DNA from 4 places in the Citrobacter freundii ATCC 8090 genome. Region 4 is predicted to be linked to each of the others. Evidence: predicted binding sites of a transcription regulator. Region 4 holds the regulator's gene; each other region holds the start of a gene.

Region 1 (5,324 bases), 260 kb from region 4:
AAAGAATGGATAACCGTACCGCGTTTTTAAATACCATCGCCCAGGCGCTGGGTCGCCCGCTGCGCTTCGAACCGCAAGCGGATGTCGCGCCGGTTAACAACTATGCTAACGAGCGCCTGACCGAACTTAGCCCGCAGCAGCGCTGCGATGCGTTTGTCCAGTTTGCCAGTGAAGTGATGCTGGCTCGCTGTGAGCTGACTCGCGAAGATCAGGCCGCAGACGCGGCGCTCCGTCTGTGCGAAGAATTGGGTCAGCAGCCGGTGGTGCTGAGCGGCGACAGCCGGCTGGCGGCACTGGGCATTACCGAACGCTTGCAACAGGAATGCAACGCCGTGGTCTGGGATCCGGCGCGTGGCAGTGAAAATATTACCCAGGCCGAAAAGGCGAAAGTGGGCGTGGTGTATGCCGAGTATGGCCTGACCGAGTCCGGCGGCGTGGTGCTGTTTTCCGCGCCGGAGCGCGGGCGTTCCCTGAGCCTGTTGCCGGAATCCTCAATTTTCGTGCTGCGTAAAAGCACTATCCTGCCGCGCGTGGCGCAACTGGCAGAAAAACTGCATCAGAAGGCGCAGGCCGGTGAGCGTATGCCATCGTGCATTAACATCATTAGTGGGCCCAGCTCGACGGCGGATATTGAGCTTATCAAGGTGGTTGGAGTGCATGGCCCGGTGAAGGCGGTGTATCTGATTATTGAGGATTGTTGAGGCAGGATGGATAACCGCTCTGGCGCTGCGGACCAGAGCGGTATCGACGTTATGCAATCATGCTGATGATCAATACGATAATCAGGCCAACCACGGAGTTCACCAGCTCCAGCAGACCCCAGGTTTTCAGCGTATCCTTCACCGACAGGTCAAAGTAGCCTTTGAACAGCCAGAACGAGGCATCGTTGATATGGGTCAGGGTGTTGGAGCCCGCCGCCGTTGCCAGTACCAGTAACGCCGGATCGACGCCCACCAGTTGACCGGTTGCCGGGTCGAGAATGGCGGCGCTAATAATCCCTGCAGCCGTCATGGCGGAGACCACGCCCTGACCGGTTGCCAGACGAATCAGCACGGTTATCAACCACGCCATGATGTACGGAGAGATATTGCCGTGTGACATCAGCATGCCGATGGTATCGCCAATGCCGGTATCAATAATGGTCTGCTTCAGTACACCGCCCGCGCCGATGATCAGGATCACCATGGCGATGCTTTTCACCGCGTTTTCAAAGGCATTCATCACCCACTGCATGTCGTGACCACGCGCGGTACCAAACAGCACGAAGGCGACAACCATAGCGATAAACATTGCAATCGGTGAAGAGCCTAAGAAGTTGACCACTTCCCACGCCTGCGTCCCTTTCACCAGCCAGATGTTGGCTATGGTGGTGGAGATCATGATGATCGCCGGGATCAGCGGCACCAGGATAGAAACACCGAAGGATGGCAGGTTATTCTGGTCAACCGGTACGTCGGCCTTCATGAATGACGGCGTTGGGCGATCGAGGTTGCCGAGGAACTTCGGCAGGATAAGCCCGGCGCAGATCACGCTCGGAATGGTCACCAGAATACCGTAGATGTAGACCATGCCCATGTCCGCGCCGTAGGCGTTAACCAGCGCCACCGGACCCGGCTGTGGTGGGAACAGCGAGTGGGCGGTGGTGGCGGCGGCAACGGCAGGAATCGCCAGCTTGAGGAACGGGATCTTCGCTTCTGCTGCAATGACGATCACCAGCGGCGCCAGCATAATAAATGCCACTTCATAGAACATCGCCAGGCCGAAGATCAGACCAATAATGATTACCGACAGCTGCACATAGCGCAGGCCGAGGCGCGCCAGCAGCGTATGGGCAATCTGATGCGCCGCCCCGGAATCAACCATCAGCTTACCGATGACCGCCCCGAATACCACGATAATCGCCAGTTCACCCAGCGTGCTGCCAAAGCCGGATTTCATGGTGTGCAGCAGCTCCATTAAATCCATACCCGCCAGCATACCGACCGAGAGCGCCGCCAGCAGCAGGGCGACCATCGAGTTTATTTTGAATCTTAGATTGAGCACCAGCATCAGACCGATGCCGAATACGACCCACAGAATATTGAGAACGTGCATATAACGTCTACCTTTATTGGTTGAACTATTATGATTTTGGTTGAGATGTTACATATATTGGTTAACCATTGATGCGATGAATGTCACATTGCGTTACATGTTTACATTATTACTGAGCAACAGGGCCGTAAAATGGCGATCTCAATAGAATAAATCGTGATTTGGTTAACCAATTTTAAGCTTCAGGTTGACATGTCATACCAAAAGGAGGAATTTATGTGCCATATCGTCGAGTCCATAACGTAACGAGGAATAAAACATGGAACAGACATGGCGCTGGTATGGTCCTAACGATCCGGTCACCTTAGCGGATGTACGTCAGGCGGGTGCCACAGGCGTTGTCACCGCCTTACACCATATCCCGAACGGGGAAGTGTGGACGGTTGATGAGATCCTAAAACGCAAAGCCATTATTGAGCAGGCGGGCCTGGTCTGGTCGGTCGTCGAAAGCGTGCCGATCCACGAAGACATTAAAACCCGTTCCGGCAACTATCTGCAGTGGATCGCCAACTACCAGCAAAGCCTGCGTAACCTGGCTCAGTGCGGTATTCGTACCGTGTGCTACAACTTCATGCCGGTTCTCGACTGGACCCGTACCGACCTGGAATACGTTCTGCCGGACGGCTCCAAAGCGCTGCGTTTTGACCAGATTGAGTTTGCCGCCTTTGAGCTGCATATCCTCCAGCGTCCGGGCGCGGAAGCGGACTACACCGCCGAAGAGATTGCTCAGGCAAATGAACGCTTCGCCACCATGAGCGATGAAGACAAAGCGCGTCTGACCCGCAACATCATCGCCGGTCTGCCGGGTGCGGAAGAGGGCTACACGCTTGACCAGTTTCGCCAGCATCTGGCGCGCTATAAAGATATCGACAAAGCCGCGCTGCGTGAGAATTTTGCCGTCTTCCTGAAGGCGATTATTCCGGTGGCGGAAGAAGCAGGCGTACGCATGGCGGTACACCCGGACGATCCGCCGCGCCCGATCCTTGGCCTGCCGCGCATTGTTTCCACCGTGGAAGATATGCAGTGGATGGTCGATACGGTCAACAGTATGGCGAACGGTTTCACCATGTGCACCGGCTCCTACGGCGTGCGGGCGGACAACGATCTGGTCGACATGATCAAACAGTTTGGTCCACGCATTTACTTCACCCATCTGCGCTCCACGCTGCGTGAAGATAACCCGAAAACCTTCCATGAGGCGGCGCATCTTAATGGCGATGTCGACATGTACGAGGTGGTGAAAGCGATCGTTGAAGAAGAACAACGCCGTAAAGCCGAGGGTAAAGAGGATCTGATCCCGATGCGTCCGGACCATGGCCACCAGATGCTGGACGATCTGAAAAAGAAAACCAACCCAGGCTACTCCGCGATTGGTCGCCTGAAAGGGCTGGCGGAAGTGCGCGGCGTTGAGATGGCTATCCAGCGCGCTTTCTTTAGCCGCTAAAGCGAGTTGCCGGCCACCTGTCTGGCCGGCTTTTTCTTTTCTCATCCGTTGGCCTTTCAACGGGTTCTGGAGTTCACGATGACAACGACAATTGCCAATAGCGACCTGCCGGTTGCGCGCCCTGCATGGGACCGCTCGCGCCTGCAATCCCGCATTGTTCACCTGGGATGTGGCGCTTTTCACCGCGCACATCAGGCGCTGTACACCCATCATTTGCTGGAAACCACTGACAGCGACTGGGGGATCTGTGAAGTTAACCTGATGCCGGGTAACGACTGCGTACTGATTGAAAATCTGCGCAAGCAGCAACTGCTGTATACCGTGGCGGAAAAAGGCGCGGACAACACCGTGCTGAAAGTGATCGGGTCAATGAAAGAAGCGCTGCACCCGGATCTTGACGGCTGTGACGGTATTTTACAGGCGATGGCGCGCCCGCAGACGGCAATTGTTTCGCTGACGGTCACCGAAAAAGGCTACTGCACCGATGCGGCCAGCGGTCAGTTAGATCTCAATAACCCGCTGATTAAACACGATCTGGCGAATCCGACCGCGCCGAAATCGGCGATTGGTTACATCGTACAAGCGCTGTACCTGCGCCGTGAGCAGGGGCTGGCGGCTTTTACCGTGATGTCCTGCGATAACGTGCGTGAAAATGGGCATGTGGCGAAAGTCGCAGTACTGGGGCTGGCGCAGGCGCGCGACCCGCAGCTGGCGCAGTGGATTGAAGCTAATGCGACTTTCCCGTGCACTATGGTCGACCGCATTGTTCCGGCGGCGACGCCGGAAACGTTGCAGGAGATTGCCGACCAGTTGGGCGTTTACGATCCGTGTGCTATCGCCTGTGAGCCGTTCCGTCAGTGGGTAATTGAAGACAATTTTGTCAACGGTCGTCCTGACTGGGACAAGGTTGGCGCACAGTTCGTGGCCGACGTGGTGCCGTTTGAAATGATGAAACTGCGCATGCTCAACGGCAGCCACTCTTTCCTCGCATATCTGGGCTATCTCGGCGGCTATGAAACCATCGCCGATACCATGACCAATCCGGCGTACCGCAAAGCTGCGTTTGCGCTGATGATGCAGGAGCAGGCGCCGACGCTCTCGATGCCGGAAGGCACCGATCTCAACGCCTACGCGACACTGCTGATCGAGCGTTTCAGCAACCCGTCTCTGCGCCACCGTACCTGGCAGATTGCGATGGACGGCAGCCAGAAACTGCCGCAGCGCCTGCTGGATCCGGTGCGTCTGCACCTGCAAAATGCCAGCGGCTGGCGTCACCTGGCGCTGGGCGTGGCGGGCTGGATGCGTTACACCCACGGTGTGGATGAGCAAGGGCAGGCCATTGATGTTGTCGACCCTATGCTGGCTGAATTCCAGCACATTAACCAACAGTACCAGGGCGCCGAGCGCGTGACGGCGCTGCTGGGGCTGTCTGGCATTTTTGGTCATGACCTGGCGGAAAACGCTGGCTTTGTGGAGACCATTATCGCGACGTATCAACAGCTATGTGAACACGGCGCACGTGAGTGCGTTGCGGCATTAAGCGCTGACGCATAACCTCCGAACTATGACGGGTCAATCAAAATATTGGTTTGGTTGACCCGTTTTCTGTTTTTGCCCTCCCGCAAATGCTATAGTTCGATACCTATTCCCCGTATCTGATTACACGCATCTGACGGACATAACACGATGAAATCGAACACTTCTCAGCAAAGACCCTACCAGGAAGTGGGTGCCATGATCCGCGATCTGATTGTCCAGACGCCGTACCAGCCCGGTGAACGCTTGC
Region 2 (5,324 bases), 490 kb from region 4:
GCCAGCTCAGGATTAATCTCGCGCTTAATTTCTACACCTAAACTGCGAAACGCTTCTGCCTGCGACAGGACGTTTCCACGACCGGAAGAGAGTTTTTTCATCGCCTGTCGGTAATTATCCTGGGCTTTGTCCAGGCTTTGACCTATTGCCGACATATCATCCACAAACAACCGCATCTTGTCATAAAGTTTGCTGGCCCGATCGGCAATTTGTTGCGCATTACGACTCTGATGCTCGTAGCGCCACAGGTTGGCAATCGTGCGCAATGCCACCAACAGCGTGGTAGGGCTCACCAGCATAATGTTATTTCTAAGCGCTTCGGTAATCAGTTCGGGCTGTCTGTCGAGCGCCAGCAAAAAAGCGGGCTCAACGGGGATAAACATCAGAACATAGTCAAGCGTACGCAGCCCCGGAAGCTGCTGATAGTCTTTGCGGCCCAGCAGACGAATGTGGTTGCGCACCGAGGCGATGTGCTCCTGCAACGCGCTCTCGCGGGTGAATTCATCTTCAGCGTTAAAATAGCGTTCATAGGCGACCAGCGTCATTTTCGCATCAATCACCACATCTTTGCCCTGCGGTAATCGGACAATAACATCTGGCTGCATCCGCGAACGGGCGTCGTTTTCGATGCTGACCTGGGTTTCGTATTCATAGCCTTCGCGCAGACCGGAAGCCTCAAGCACCCGCGTGAGTACGACCTCGCCCCAGTTACCCTGCGTTTTGTTATCGCCTTTTAATGCCCGCGTCAGGTTTACCGCTTCCTGTGCCATCTGCGCATTCAGTTGCTGGAGATTACGAATTTCGTGCGCCAGAGTATGACGTTCCTGTGCCTCTTTACCAAAGCTGTCCTGAATCTGGCGTCGAAATCCGTCCAATTGTTCGCGAAGCGGTGCCAGCAGGCTGTTCAGGCTTTGGCGATTTTGCTCATCTACGCGGCGATTGCTGTGCTCGAATATACGGTTCGCCAGATTTTCAAACTGCTCGCTCAGGCGCTGTTCGCTGTTGATCATCTGACGGATCTTATCTTCCGCATGCTGTTGCGTTGCTTCCAGCCGGGTAGTGACTTCACGGAGATCAGCTTCCAGAGAGGTGTTGATACTGTGCAGGCTGCGCAATTCGTTATTAAGCAGTTCGCACTCATCACGCCAGTGGGCTTCCTGTGAGAGTTGTTGCCGGGCGGCACTTAGCGCGATATCCAGTTCACGTCGTTCTTCGATGAGATCGGCACGGATTCTGTCGGCGTGCGCTTTTGTTGCCAGCCACCCAACCAGCAGCCCTGCGGCTAACGCCAACACGGCACTCATCATAATTGAAATATCCACAACGCCCCCTTACAGCAACGACTTACCCGCACAAAATAGAATTGTGCTGTATAAACGTCCAGTTTAAAAGGAATTTCCTGCGAGGTACTACGCAAAATAAAAAGGCCGAACGCGTCGGCCTTTTTGAATAGACGGGAGAATTACAGTAAACGACGCGCAGCTTCCACCACGATTTTTACCGCATGGCTTTCTGTTTGTTTCATCGTTTCCGCATTAGGGATCTCTTGCTGAGTACGGTTCACGATAACACCCGCGACCATACCGGCACGCAGACCCTGGCTTGCGCACATGGTCAGCAGCGTGGCAGATTCCATTTCGTAGTTCATAACGCCCATAGACTGCCACTCTTCCATCGAGCCTTTGAAACGGCTCACGACGCGACCAGAGAAGGTGTCGTAACGTTCCTGGCCCGGGTAGAAGGTGTCAGAAGATGCGGTAACGCCCACGTGGGTAGTGGCGCCGATAGATTTCGCCGCTTCCACCAGCGCGGTGGTGCACTCGAAGTCCGCAACGGCCGGGAACTCCATTGGCGCGAAGTGCAGGCTTGCGCCGTCCAGACGGACAGACGCCGTGGTGACCAGGACATCACCTACATTGATATGCGGCTGGATAGCGCCAGTCGTACCGATACGCAGGAAGGTACGAATGCCCAGTTGTGCCAGTTCTTCAACGGCAATAGAGGTTGACGGGCCGCCGATACCGGTAGAGCAAACGATCACGGCTTTACCATCCAGCTCAGCACGCCAGGTAGTGAACTCGCGATGAGATGCCAGCTTAACCGGCTTATCCATCAGCGCGGCGATCTTTTCCACACGCTCCGGGTCGCCAGGGACGATAGCAAGCGTAGCCCCTTGTAAGTCGCTCTTAGTGAGGCCGAGATGAAAAACATCAGACTTAGACATAAAAACTCCTCTGTGAATCGGTTTTGTCAGAAGAAGCAAAAACACACTTTACCGAAGGCATGAACATATTTTCGTGACAGTCATCACTATGATGTAAATCAATTGCATTCAATTACCATTAAAAAGTGATGCGTATCACATAAATGATGCGATGTAAGGAAGCCCTGCACAAAAGATAGCCCGTTTAAGGCAATGTGGTTCGTTGCATGTGTCTATAGTTAACAATGCGCTTTTTGGCTGAATATTTAAGGGTACGGAGAATACCATGACAACACGACAATCTGGCTTTGCACCTGCTGTATCTCCACCGACGTCTACCACGGTTCACACTCCGGATAACGAAATTATCGCCGGTGTAACGTCCATACCTTCACAAGGCGATGATATGCCAGCGTATCACGCACGACCAAAACAAACCGATGGACTGCTTCCCGTGGTCATTGTCGTGCAGGAGATTTTTGGTATTCATGAGCACATTCGTGACGTTTGCCGCCGTCTGGCTCTGGAAGGGTATCTGGCTATCGCACCAGAACTCTATTTTCGCGAAGGCGATCCCAATGACTTTGCCGATATCCCCACGTTGCTCAGCGGCCTTGTCGCCAAAGTGCCTGACTCTCAGGTACTGGCCGATCTGGACCACGTCGCCAGTTGGGCCTCCCGCAACGGGGGAGATGCGCACCAACTGATGATCACCGGATTTTGCTGGGGTGGACGCATCACCTGGCTGTATGCCGCACATAATCCGCAGTTAAAAGCGGCGGTGGCGTGGTATGGCAAACTGGTGGGTGATAAAACCCTCAACTCGCCGAAACATCCCGTTGATATCGCAACCGATCTTAACGCCCCCGTTTTGGGACTTTATGGCGCCCAGGATACCAGCATTCCGCAAGATACCGTTGAAACAATGCGTCAGGCGCTACGCGCCGCCAATGCGAAAGCGGAAATCGTGGTCTATCCCGATGCCGGACATGCCTTCAACGCCGATTATCGCCCGAGCTATCACGAAGAGTCCGCGAAAGACGGCTGGCAGAGAATGCTGGAGTGGTTCGCGCAATACGGTGGGAAGAAATAATTCCCGCCAGGCAAACCAATAAACAAAACGGAGGCATCAGCCTCCGTTTTGTTTTTACGCCTGACGCAGATTCTGCGCCGCTTTAACCATGTTTGCCAGCGCAGCACGGGTTTCCGGCCAGCCGCGCGTTTTCAGGCCGCAGTCCGGGTTCACCCACAGACGCTCAGCCGGAATACGCTGCTCGGCTTTCTTCAGCAGAGCTTCAATCCACTCCACGCTCGGGACGTTCGGCGAGTGAATGTCGTAGACGCCCGGCCCGATTTCGTTCGGATAGTCGAACTCTTCGAACGACTCCAGCAGCTCCATATCAGAACGTGAAGTCTCAATAGTGATCACGTCCGCGTCCAGCGCCGCAATGGAGTCCATGATGTCGTTGAACTCGCAGTAACACATGTGGGTGTGGATCTGGGTTTCATCCTTCGCCACTGCCGCGTTAATGCGAAAGGCTTCCACGCCCCACTCCAGATACGCCGCCCAGTCGCTGCGACGCAGCGGTAAACCTTCACGCAGTGCCGGCTCATCAATCTGGATAATGCCGATCCCCGCTGCTTCCAGATCCGCAACTTCATCACGCAACGCCAGCGCAATCTGCTTCGCGATGGTTTCACGCGTCACGTCTTCACGCGGGAATGACCAGCAAAGAATGGTCACCGGACCGGTCAGCATACCTTTTACCGGTTTGTCGGTCAGTGACTGGGCATACTTCGCCCACTCCACGGTGATCGCTTCCGGGCGGCTGACGTCGCCAATGACTACCGGTGGCTTCACGCAACGGGAGCCATAGCTCTGCACCCAACCGTTCTGGGTAAAGACGAACCCGTCCAGATGCTCACCAAAGTATTCCACCATGTCGTTACGTTCGGCTTCACCGTGTACCAGCACGTCGAGCCCCAGACGCTCCTGTTCAGCGATCGCCTGTTTGATATGTTCCGCAATACCGGTGCGGTAGTTACCGGCATCCAGGTTGCCCTTTTTGAAGTCCAGACGCAGACCGCGAATTTCGGTGGTTTGCGGGAATGAGCCGATAGTCGTGGTCGGCCATGCCGGCAGATTAAAGCGGGCACGTTGCGCCTCGGCACGAACCGGATAAGCGTTGGCGCGCTGGCTGTCCTGGGCGGTGATTGCCGCCAGACGTTTTTCCACTGCAGCGTTGTGGACACGAGTAGAGTGACGACGAGCCTGAATCGGTGCGCTCCATTCGACAATTGCCGCCGTATCACCGCTGTTCAACGCATCACGCAGCAGCGCCAGCTCGCCGCATTTTTGCAGGGCGAAGGAAAACCAGCTCTTCACCTCTGCATCAAGGCGGGTTTCCACGCTGAGATCGATGGGGCTGTGCAGCAGGGAGCAGGAAGAAGCCACCCACAGGTCACGTTTCCCGACGATATCTTTAATTTGCGCGTATTTTTCGCTGAGATCGGCGCGCCAGACGTTGCGCCCGTTCACCAGGCCCGCTGACAGCAGCCAGTCGGCAGGCAGACGTTTGTGCAGCTCGGCGACATCATCTTTACCGTGCACGAAGTCGACGTGCAGTCCCTGCACCGGCAGCGCGGTAATGGTATCCAGGTTTGGCGTTACGCCTTCGAAGTAGGTGGTCAGTAGCAGCTTCACCTGGCCCCGCAAGGCACCATAAGCTGGTTTGAAGGCGTCCAGCCACGCTTGCGGTAATTCCAGCACCAGAGCAGGTTCGTCAATCTGCACCCACTCAATACCCCGTTTTGCCAGCTCCGCCAGCACCTGCTGGTAAACCGGCAGAATGTCGTTCAACAGACTCAGGCGGTCAAACTGTTCGCCCTTCACTTTCCCCAGCCACAGGTAAGTTACCGGCCCCAGCAGCACAGGTTTCACCTTATGCCCGAGCGCCAGCGCTTCGTCTACTTCATCCAGCAGTTGCGTCCAGGTCAGTTTGAACTGCTGGCCTTTGGTGAACTCCGGTACCATGTAGTGATAGTTGGTGTTAAACCATTTGGTCATTTCTGCCGCCGCCGCTGGCTCACCGGTCGGTGCGCGGCCACGGCCAATACGGAA
Region 3 (5,324 bases), 1.4 Mb from region 4:
TTCGCCTTCGATTTCGAAGTCGATAGCCAGACCGTCTTCGTCACGAATCGGTTTAACTTTCGCATATTTGATTGCAGACAGGGAGTCAGCAGCAACGGACAGACCAGCGATACCACACGCCATGGTGCGGATAACGTCACGGTCGTGCAGCGCCATCAGAGAGGCTTCGTAGCTGTACTTGTCGTGCATGTAGTGAATAACGTTCAGTGCAGTGACGTACTGTTTAGCCAGCCAATCCATGAAGTGATCCATGCGGTCCATAACTTCGTCGAAGTTCAGAACGTCGCCTTTGATCGGTTCAGATTTAGGACCAACCTGCATTTTCAGTTTTTCATCAACGCCACCGTTGATTGCGTACAGCATGGTTTTCGCCAGGTTTGCACGCGCACCGAAGAACTGCATTTGTTTACCAACAACCATCGGGCTTACGCAGCAAGCGATAGCGTAGTCGTCGTTGTTGAAGTCCGGACGCATCAGGTCATCGTTCTCGTACTGCAGAGAAGAGGTGTCGATGGACACTTTAGCGGCGAATTTCTTGAAGTTCAGAGGCAGTTTTTCAGACCACAGAACAGTGATGTTCGGCTCCGGAGAAGGACCCATGGTGTACAGGGTGTTCAGGAAGCGGAAGCTGTTTTTGGTAACCAGAGTACGGCCATCAACGCCCATACCACCGATAGATTCAGTTGCCCAAATCGGGTCACCGGAGAACAGTTCATCATATTCAGGAGTACGCAGGAAGCGAACCATACGCAGTTTCATGACCAGGTGGTCGATCATTTCCTGTGCGTCTTGCTCGGTGATTTTGCCTGCTTTCAGGTCACGTTCGATGTAAGCATCCAGGAAGGTGGATACGCGACCGAAGGACATTGCTGCACCGTTCTGAGATTTAACAGCGGCCAGGTAGCCGAAGTAAGTCCACTGGATAGCTTCCTGAGCATTGGTAGCCGGACCAGAGATATCGCAGCCATATTTAGCAGCCATTTCTTTGATCTGACCCAGAGCGCGGTGCTGTTCAGCAATTTCTTCACGCAGACGGATAGTTGCTTCCAGGTTTACGCCGTTTTCCAGATCGGACTGCAGAGAGACGAACTGAGCGTATTTGTCTTTCATCAGGTAGTCGATACCGTACAGCGCAACGCGACGGTAGTCACCGATGATACGGCCACGGCCATACGCATCTGGCAGACCAGTCAGAACACCGGATTTACGGCAGTTCAGAATGTCTTTGGTGTAAACATCGAATACGCCCTGGTTGTGGGTTTTGCGGTATTCGGTGAAGATTTTTTTCAGCATCGGGTCCAGTTCGCGATTGTACGCTTTGCAGGAACCTTCAACCATTTTGATGCCGCCAAACGGAATGATCGCACGTTTCAGCGGAGCTTCAGTCTGCAGACCAACAATCTTCTCGAGCGCTTTGTTGATGTAGCCTGCGTCGTGAGAAGTGATGGTAGAAGCAACGGAGGTGTCAAAGTCAACAGGCGCGTGAGTGCGGTTTTCCTGTTTAACGCCTTCCATCACGCTGTCCCACAGTGCAGTGGTCGCATCAGTTGCGCCAGCCAGGAAGGACTCGTCACCCTCATATGGAGTGTAGTTTTTCTGAATGAAGTCACGTACGTTTACTTCATTCTGCCAGTCACCTTTGGTAAAACCTTCCCAGGCTGTGGCTAACTTTTCATTAAGCTCGGACATGTAACACCTACCTTCTTAAGTGGATTTTTTATTTACTGCGTGTAATGGACATCATCAGATTAATGATGATCGTTACCACGCAGATAAATGACCCAGTATGTCAACCCGACCAACAAACCGCCGCCGATAATGTTACCGATCGTAACCGGAATCAGGTTATCGGTGATGAAATTCATCACGGTCAGGTGAGAAAAATTCTCCGGAGAAGACCCAACTGCGGTCCAGAATTCCGGGGTGGCGAAATCGCGTATTACAATACCCATAGGGATCATAAACATGTTTGCGATACTGTGCTCAAAACCGCTGGCAACAAACATTGCGACCGGTAATACCATGATAAACGCTTTGTCCATTAGGCTGCGGCCCGAGTAGCTCATCCATACGGCCAGACACACCATCAGGTTAGCCAGGATGCCAAGACTTACCGCCTCAACAAAAGTATGGTGCACTTTGTGGTCGGCTGTTTGTAGGACGTTGAGCCCCCACGCGCCGTTGGCGGTCATGTATTCGCCGGAAAGCCACATCAATAGCACGAAGAGCAAGCAACCCACCAGGTTACCGACATAAACGTTAAGCCAGTTTTTAGCCAATTGGCCCCAGGTAATACGACCACTGGCTTTTGCTACGACAATCAATACGGTTGAGGTGAAGAGGTCTGCGCCGCAGACAACACAAAGAATCAGCCCCAGGGAAAAGCAGATACCACCTACTAATTTTGCCATGCCGAAAGGCATAGTTCCGGTACCGGTTGTGGCGGTGATATAGAAAACAAAGGCAATTGAAATGAATACACCGGCAGTAATTGCCAGATAGAACGTCTTAAGCGGATGTTTCGTTGCTTTATAGACGCCTGCTTCTTCGGCAACTTTGGCCATTGCAGCAGGTAGAATAAGATCAAAAGGGTTGTCAGCTTTCACACTAACTCTCTCTTTATTAAGTCGGCGACGAGATACTAACAAAGCATTATAGATGAGAATTTGATATAGATCATATCTCGCCTGGCTTATAGGCCCGCAAGACGCATGGTTTTTATGCGATTACGGAGTAACTTGTTGATTATCCATATAAAAATAAATTTTAAAAATTATAAAGTGAGTTGAATTTTTTCTTTTTATCTCCTGTCAGACGGTTAATTAAAATGGAGTAATTGAGATAAAAAACCACATTAATATGCTAATTTTTTTAATATCAACTACTAATATTTAACCTTGTTTTTACATTTATTTTCCGATTTGAACAAAATAAAAAACAGGGCGCTTAAAGCGCCCCGTAATATATCCCAGACAATACTTTTAGCCTACTTAGCGCAGGCTGACTGTCATTATTTTGACCAATGTGCCGCTTTCGCGCGCTGCAGTTTTTCATAGGCTTTCAGCAGAGACTGATGCGCCGGGAAAGCTTGCAGATCGTTATCAACGGTTTGCAACCCGTAGAATGGCGCTTCGCCACTCAATGCCGCACTTGCCGCTTCAACCGCCTCGGCACCGTACATGCGGACAAACGCATTCAGATATTGCAGCGGCTGACGGTCTTCTTCCTGAGACAGCAGCAACAATGTTTGCAGGCAGCGATAGTAGTTTGCACGTTCCGCGCTAAAGACGGAGGCGTTAAATTCCATCGTCCATTCTGTCCACACCAGCGCCTGCTCCAGATCGCCACCGGCTAGCGCCAGCATCACTTTAAGCTCGCCAATACGCAGGGTGTACCAACCGTTATCCGCACCGGTCGCCAGACCGAGTAGCTCGCGTACGCGGGTGAAGTCGTCAAAGCCTTCTTCATCCAGTTGTTCGATCAGATTGAGATAGTCTTCTTTATCCCATTCGCTGCCCGGCAGAGAGAGAATGGTGTCACGCAGATGGGCGCCCATAGCGTTGTTAGCTAACCACAGATCTTCTGCCGGATAGATGTCAGACATTCCCGGAACAATAATGCGGCACGCGTAAACGCTCAGGTGTTCATAGTCAGCGATATACACTTCTTTATCTTCAGCATTGAAGATGGCCATCAGGGTGGCGAACTCTTCTTCCGTGGTGCCAGAGAAATTCCAGTCAACGAACGGATAGTCGGCATCCTGCTTGAACAGATCCCATGAGATCAAACCGCTGGAATCAATGAAATGGGTTTCAAGGTTAGTGTGTTCAGCCACTTCTTCGTCGTCAAAGGTCGGTGGGGTGAAGACATCAAGATCTTTCAGACCACGACCCTGCAGCAGTTCAGTGACGGTACGTTCCAGCGCCACGCCGAAATCCGGGTGTGCGCCGAAGGAAGCGAAGCAGGTACCGTTGGTCGGGTTGAACAGGACAACGCAAATCACCGGATACTTGCCACCCAGCGAGCCATCGTAGGCGAAAATTGGGAAACCTTCAGCTTCCAGTGTGGCGATGGACTCCACCACTGCCGGATAGCGCGCCATGACTTCGGCCGGGATTTCCGGCAGGCTGATGCTTTCCGCAATAATGCGGTTCTTCACATGACGCTCAAAGACTTCAGACAGGCCCTGAACGCGCGCTTCGTTAGGCGTGTTACCCGCGGACATGCCGTTAGAAACATACAGGTTGCCGATAATATTCATCGGAATATAGACAATCTGGTTATCCGACTGACGGGTAAACGGCAGGCCGCAGACGCCACGTTCTTCATTACCAGACTGCAGATCGATAAGCATGCTGCCAGTCAGTTCGTTATCTGGATCGTAAAACGCTCGCAGACGTGCATCCAGTAAACCTTCTGGTACATCGTCTTCTTCTGTCAGCGGGAACCATTTTTCGTTCGGATAATGCACGAACGGGCCATTGGCGATAGTTTCGCCCAACCAGAAATCCGCAAAGAAATAGTTAGTCGACAGACGCTCAAAGTATTCGCCCAGCGCGGAAGCCAACGCCGCTTTTTTCGTCGCGCCTTTACCGTTGGTGAAGCACAGCGCGCATTCTTTGTCGCGAATATGTACAGACCAGACGTTAGGGACGGGATTCAACCACGAGGCTTCTTCAATTTGAAAACCGAGGTCGAGCAATTTTTGCTGGAAGCGAGCGATGGAGTCTTCCAGAGCGGCATCTTTGCCGGGGATAAATGTTTGCGTCATGAAAATCACTTTTGTCGTACGGAAAGCGCGCAATGATACGGGTTTTCAATGAACGGCGCTATCGCCGCCGGAGCTCAGGCGTAAATAAAAGCATTGGCTATGCTTTCTTACAACCAACCACGTTTAGAGCATATTAATGAAAGCTTTCGATTTGCACCGTATGGCGCTTGATAAGGTGCCCATGGATTTTCTGGGGGAAGTTGCGTTACGCAGCCTCTACACCTTTATATTGGTTTTTCTGTTTTTAAAAATCACCGGACGTCGCGGCGTACGCCAGATGTCGCTTTTTGAAGTGCTGATCATCCTTACGCTGGGTTCTGCAGCGGGAGACGTGGCATTCTATGACGATGTCCCGATGCTGCCAGTGCTGGTGGTTTTTATTACTCTTGCTGTGCTGTATCGGTTGGTGATGTGGCTAATGGCGCATAGTGAAAAAATGGAGGACCTGCTGGAGGGCAAACCCGTCGTGATCATTGAAGATGGCGAGCTGGCATGGTCAAAGCTCAATAGTGCCAATATGACGGAATTTGAATTCTTTATGGAACTGCGTTTG
Region 4 (5,324 bases):
GCTTGCGTGAACTTTGTGATCAGCACCAGGCGCTGTTGGTATTTGATGAAGTACAGAGCGGGATGGGGCGTACTGGCTCACTGTTTGCCTATATGCACTACGGCGTGACGCCGGATATCCTCACCAGCGCCAAGGCGCTTGGTGGCGGTTTCCCGGTGAGCGCGGTGCTGACCACCCAGGAGATTGCCTCCGCGTTCCACGTGGGTTCACACGGCTCCACATACGGCGGTAACCCGCTGGCCTGCGCGGTTGCGGGAGCTGCGTTTGATATCATCAACACGCCGGAAGTGCTGGAAGGTATTCAGGCCAAACGCCAGGCGTTTGTTCAGCATTTGCAGAAAATTGACCAGCAGTTTGACATTTTCAGCGACATTCGCGGTATGGGACTGCTGATTGGCGCCGAACTGAAGCCGCAGTTTAAAGGCCGGGCGCGTGATTTCTTGTACGCCGCGGCGAATGAAGGCGTGATGGTACTGAACGCCGGACCGGACGTGATGCGTTTCGCGCCGTCGCTGGTGGTGGAGCAGACTGATATCGATGAAGGGATGCAGCGCTTCGCGCAGGCCGTGGCGAAAGTGATGGGTTGACGGATTGCCGGATGGCGCTACGCTTATCCGGCCTACGAATCACACCTTACTCTGTAGGCCGGATAAGGCGTTTACGCCGCCATCCGGCAATTCTCTTAACCTTTCATATCCCGCAACCGGCGGCTCAGCCAGATCCCATGGTGCGGTCGCTGACGCCATGCTACCGACGAAATGGTATGCATGGTGTTCAGATGCCCCAAAACCCGCTGCAGATGCTGCTCAAGGGTGCTTAAAGGCCCATGGGACAGCATCTCTGGCGCCTCAAGAATATTCACATCGCCGGAGCTTCCGGGTCCGTCATATTCCAGCCGCTGCTGACAGCGCTGGATCGCAATTTCACAGGACTCCAGATAACGCTGCGCCAAATCCGGCGTCAGCATCGTATGTTCCCTTGCCAGCGTAGTCATTGCGTTGATGTGTTCGACGATGAACTGACTATGCGTAACCCACAGTTTCATGTCCGCCAGATAGTGCGAGTTGAACCCAGGTTCCTGCATCGCCTGGTTAAGTGAGTTGAACAGCGTGTTATGCGCCTGGTTGACCCGCATGCGTTGATACGCCAGCGGTGTGGCCTGGGGATCGTTGCTAAGAATCAGGCGAATGGCCTCCTGATCGGCTTCTAACGCATCGTGGGCGTTTTTACGCAGCAAACCGCTCTGCCACTGCGGCCACAGCCAGAGCATCCCGCCAAAAGCGATCAGGCAGCCAGTGATCGTATCGATAAACCGCGGCACGATAAACTGTTCCCCGTTCAGCGTCAGCAGTTGCAGGGTATATACCGCGGTGACCGTAAAGCCGACGGTAGCCCAGCCGTAGTTTTTGCGGATGGTCAGATAACTCACCAGGGTTATCAGCAGCATGCCTGCCAGCGTGTAACCTTCCTGGATATGAAAGTGCAGCGTGACGCCAGCGATCACCAGGCCGACGAGCGTCCCTACTGAACGGTGTAAAATACGTACCCGGGTTGCCCCGTAGCCATTTTGCGTGACGAACAGGATTGTCATCAAAATCCAGTAAGGTTTTGGCAGGTGTAAGGCGCTGCCCATCAGGCTGGCAATGCTCAACATGACGCTGATGCGTCCGGCATTACGCAGCGCAGGGGATTTCAACGACAAATAGCTTTTCAGGGCAGGGATCAGCGGCAGCCGACGCTGCTTGTCAGCCATTAAATCACGGGCATACAGTGGTCGCTGGGTGCGTAGCACACGGGCAATACGGCTGAAGTGCCAGTAGCAAAATTGACCTACCGGATTGTCCGGATGCTGGTTGGCGATTTTCTCCAGCGTGCCAATCTGCTTTTCCATTGAGAAACGGGTCGGTAAGCGGTGATACAAAATATCATCGGCCAGTACGCGAAGGCGTTCGGCAACGGTGCGCGCATTCCAGCGAATCACTTGTTCGGCGTGGCTACGTTCGACCAGCTTTTGCACCTCTTCCGGCTGGTGGAGGCTAACGGAAATATGTTCCTGTAAATCGAGCGCCTCCTGAAAGGCACGTAGCAGGCGCTTATAATCGTTGTTGCGATGCGCCGACAGCATATGCATTTGCTGATAGCACTGGGTAATTAAATCCACCGCTTTTTGCTGGCGCACCAACAGGGGAGGCAGCGCTTTTTCTGGGTCGGCATGCTGAGTCAGCATGCTGTACTTGGCCTCACAGTAATCGGCTAATTCGCGGTACAACAAGCTGAGCGACTCACGCAGCGGCTGCTCGCGCCACATCCAGAACCAGAACCAGTTGAACAGGCCATACCACAATGTGCCCAGCGCGTAGATTAGCAGCGGCTCCCAGACGGGCATGTTACCTGCCAGACTGAGTGTGAAAATTGCCGCGATAAGCGAGGCTGGTAGTAGTCGCGCATGCAGAGGGCCTAATTCTGCGGTTACACCAAGAATCAGCGTCAGGCCGGTGAGGATCAGTGGCAGCGGTATAGTCTGTGCCAGCAGTAATTGCATGATCAGACTGCATCCGGCAAACAAAGACGCGCCAATCACTAAGCGTTTGAAAAAGCGCTTATGCGGGGTATCAAGACCGGCAATATTGCAGCAGGCAGGGACGAGGGAAAAGAGGAGTCCCAGATGAAGCTGACCGATGATCAGGCCGACGGCCACAGGTAAACATAGCACCAGCGTTTGTCGTAGTGCGTAGTTGATCTCTGGGTGGTATATCAGTCTTCGCCACATCGGAGCAAACAAAAGTGGCGCATTACGGGGTAACGCGCCACTTCGATGGGGTTAACGTGTGCCGTAGACGACGATGGTCTTACCGTGTGCGGAGATCAGGTTCTGATCTTCCAGCATCTTCAGAATACGACCGACGGTCTCACGGGAGCAGCCAACGATCTGGCCGATTTCCTGACGGGTGATTTTAATCTGCATGCCGTCCGGGTGGGTCATCGCATCAGGCTGTTTCGCCAGATTCAGCAGAGTCTGCACGATACGACCGGTAACGTCGAGGAAGGCAAGGTTGCCCACTTTTTCAGACGTGACCTGCAGACGGCGAGCCATCTGAGAGGACAGGCGCATCAGAATATCTGGATTGACCTGGATTAATTGGCGAAATTTTTTGTAGGAAATTTCAGCGACTTCACATGCAGTTTTAGCACGGACCCAGGCGCTGCGTTCCTGACCTTCTTCGAAGAGGCCTAATTCACCAATAAAATCGCCCTGATTCAGATAAGAAAGGATCATTTCTTTCCCTTCTTCATCTTTGATCAGCACTGCCACTGAGCCTTTAACGATGTAGTACAACGTTTCCGCTTTTTCACCCTGGTGAATCAGCGTGCTCTTCGATGGGTACTTATGAATATGGCAATGAGACAAGAACCATTCGAGAGTCGGGTCTGTTTGCGGTTTGCCAAGCACCATGCGCGGTTATCCTCTGTTATAAGCTGTCTCCAGAGCCAAAAAACATCCTGTCTCTGGGTTTGCAAAAATGTGCTTCCCGCTACCTGGGAAGGGGGCTGTCAATACGTGCGACGGCCTGTAATGTGATGTCCTCTGCATACATGCAGTACGTCAATGTATTACTGTAGCATCCCGACTGTTTTAGCATAGCTTTCGCCGTGTGTCTCCTGGTGTCTCGCTTCAGCATGACGCAGGTCGCCTTCCGTTGCGAGATTTGTTGTGTGCGCGTAATCTGTCAGGAAAATTGATGCATCGGAGTAATAAAATATGCAAGCACGTGTTAAGTGGGTCGAAGGGCTGACCTTCCTCGGTGAGTCCGCTTCTGGCCACCAGATTTTGATGGACGGTAACTCCGGTGATAAAGCGCCGAGCCCGATGGAAATGGTCTTAATGGCTGCGGGTGGTTGCAGCGCAATTGATGTGGTGTCGATCCTGCAAAAGGGTCGTCAGGATGTGACCAACTGCGAAGTGAAGCTGACCTCCGAGCGTCGTGATGAAGCGCCGCGCCTGTTTACCCATATCAACCTGCATTTCATCGTAACGGGTAACGATCTGAAAGATGCGTCCGTCGCACGTGCGGTCGATCTTTCGGCGGAAAAATATTGCTCCGTGGCGCTGATGCTGGAAAAGGCGGTGAATATTACCCACTCCTATGAAGTGGTTGCCGCGTAATTGCTGATGCCGGATGGCGGCGTTGCCTTATCCGGCCTATAGGGTGATGTTGAGTCGTAGGCCCGATAAGCGAAGCGCCATCGGGCGCTTTCCACATATCACTCTATCTTTTTGCCTTCCATCAGTCGCTGCACCAGCGGCAGCATAATCAATTCCATCGCCAGACCCATTTTTCCGCCCGGTACGACCAACGTATTGATATGAGAAATGAATGAGCCCTGCAGCATGGCCAGCAGCCACGGGAAGTCGATCCCTTCCAGATTACGAAAATGAATCACGACAAAGCTTTCATCGAGTGACGGAATGCTCTTGGCGGCAAAGGGATTAGAGGTATCGACGGTTGGTACGCGTTGGAAGTTGATATGCGTACGGGAAAACTGTGGTGTGATGTAATTGATGTAATCGTCCATTGAGCGCACCACCGAGTCCATCACCGCTTCACGCGAGTGTCCACGCTCGCTGGTATCGCGGGTCAGCTTCTGGATCCACTCCAGGTTCACGATCGGCACCACGCCAACCAGCAGATCGACATGCCGGGCCACATTTTGCTGAGGGGTGACAACGCCGCCGTGAAGTCCCTCATAGAACAGGACATCCGTCGGTTCAGGCAGCGGCTGCCAGGGCGTAAATGTCCCCGGAACCTGATTCCACGGTACGGCCTCATCGTAGGTGTGCAGGTATTTACGCGACTGACCTTTGCCCGTCTGGCCGTATTCAATGAAGGTTTGCTCCAGCAGACCAAAGTCGTTAGCTTCGGGGCCGAAATAGCTGATATGCCGCCCAGCATCGCGTGCTTTGCGAATCGCCATGTCCATTTCCGGACGGGTATAGCGGTGAAAACTGTCACCTTCCACCTCGGCGGCGCGCAGGTTTAACTGCGCGAAAATTTTACGAAACGCGAGGCTGGTGGTGGTGGTCCCCGCGCCGCTGGATCCTGTTACCGCAATCACCGGATGTTTGGCAGACATAACAACTCCATGAAATGGTTGTAATTATAGTAAAGTCGGCCGGCGGCTACGGATTACTCGTGAATCTGCTTCCTCGGCATAATGTTGACCGTTTCATGCAGTTCGGACCACACCAGCACGGCTTCACCTGATTGTAGTTGGCGTTTGACGTCGGCGACTTTTTGTTCGAGCGAGCGTTCATGTTCACCGTA

What was found. The regulator CRP, encoded in region 4, controls carbon source genes, mostly activating them, when cyclic AMP is high. The targets are predictions, from matches to a motif close to ATGTGANNNNNNTCACAT.
Region 1: a site for CRP is predicted at 2,166-2,183, ahead of uxuA (mannonate dehydratase). Genes of this name have one in related genera too.
Region 2: a site for CRP is predicted at 2,348-2,365, ahead of udp (uridine phosphorylase). Genes of this name have one in related genera too.
Region 3: a site for CRP is predicted at 2,665-2,682, ahead of focA (formate transporter FocA). Genes of this name have one in related genera too.

What each region holds. Positions count from the first base shown of each region.
Region 1 covers NZ_CP049015.1:626,674-631,997, forward strand. Annotated here, with positions in the region: gene G4551_RS03085 (LutB/LldF family L-lactate oxidation iron-sulfur protein) at 1-13, shown strand, start outside; gene G4551_RS03090 (LutC/YkgG family protein) at 6-701, shown strand; gene gntP (gluconate permease GntP) at 751-2,094, opposite strand; gene uxuA (mannonate dehydratase) at 2,354-3,538, shown strand; gene G4551_RS03105 (fructuronate reductase) at 3,617-5,092, shown strand; gene uxuR (Uxu operon transcriptional regulator) at 5,225-5,324, shown strand, end outside.
Region 2 covers NZ_CP049015.1:4,840,489-4,845,812, forward strand. Annotated here, with positions in the region: gene rmuC (DNA recombination protein RmuC) at 1-1,322, opposite strand, end outside; gene udp (uridine phosphorylase) at 1,463-2,224, opposite strand; gene G4551_RS23195 (dienelactone hydrolase family protein) at 2,490-3,296, shown strand; gene metE (5-methyltetrahydropteroyltriglutamate--homocysteine S-methyltransferase) at 3,351-5,324, opposite strand, start outside.
Region 3 covers NZ_CP049015.1:1,757,387-1,762,710, forward strand. Annotated here, with positions in the region: gene pflB (formate C-acetyltransferase) at 1-1,689, opposite strand, end outside; gene focA (formate transporter FocA) at 1,749-2,606, opposite strand; gene ycaO (30S ribosomal protein S12 methylthiotransferase accessory factor YcaO) at 3,011-4,771, opposite strand; gene G4551_RS08400 (DUF421 domain-containing protein) at 4,908-5,324, shown strand, end outside.
Region 4 covers NZ_CP049015.1:370,858-376,181, forward strand. Annotated here, with positions in the region: gene argD (bifunctional acetylornithine/succinyldiaminopimelate transaminase) at 1-587, shown strand, start outside; partial or broken gene G4551_RS24015 (hypothetical protein) at 592-690, shown strand; gene G4551_RS01740 (YccS/YhfK family putative transporter) at 683-2,770, opposite strand; gene crp (cAMP-activated global transcriptional regulator CRP) at 2,822-3,454, opposite strand; gene G4551_RS01750 (OsmC family protein) at 3,761-4,165, shown strand; gene G4551_RS01755 (phosphoribulokinase) at 4,264-5,133, opposite strand; gene G4551_RS01760 (YheU family protein) at 5,187-5,324, opposite strand, start outside.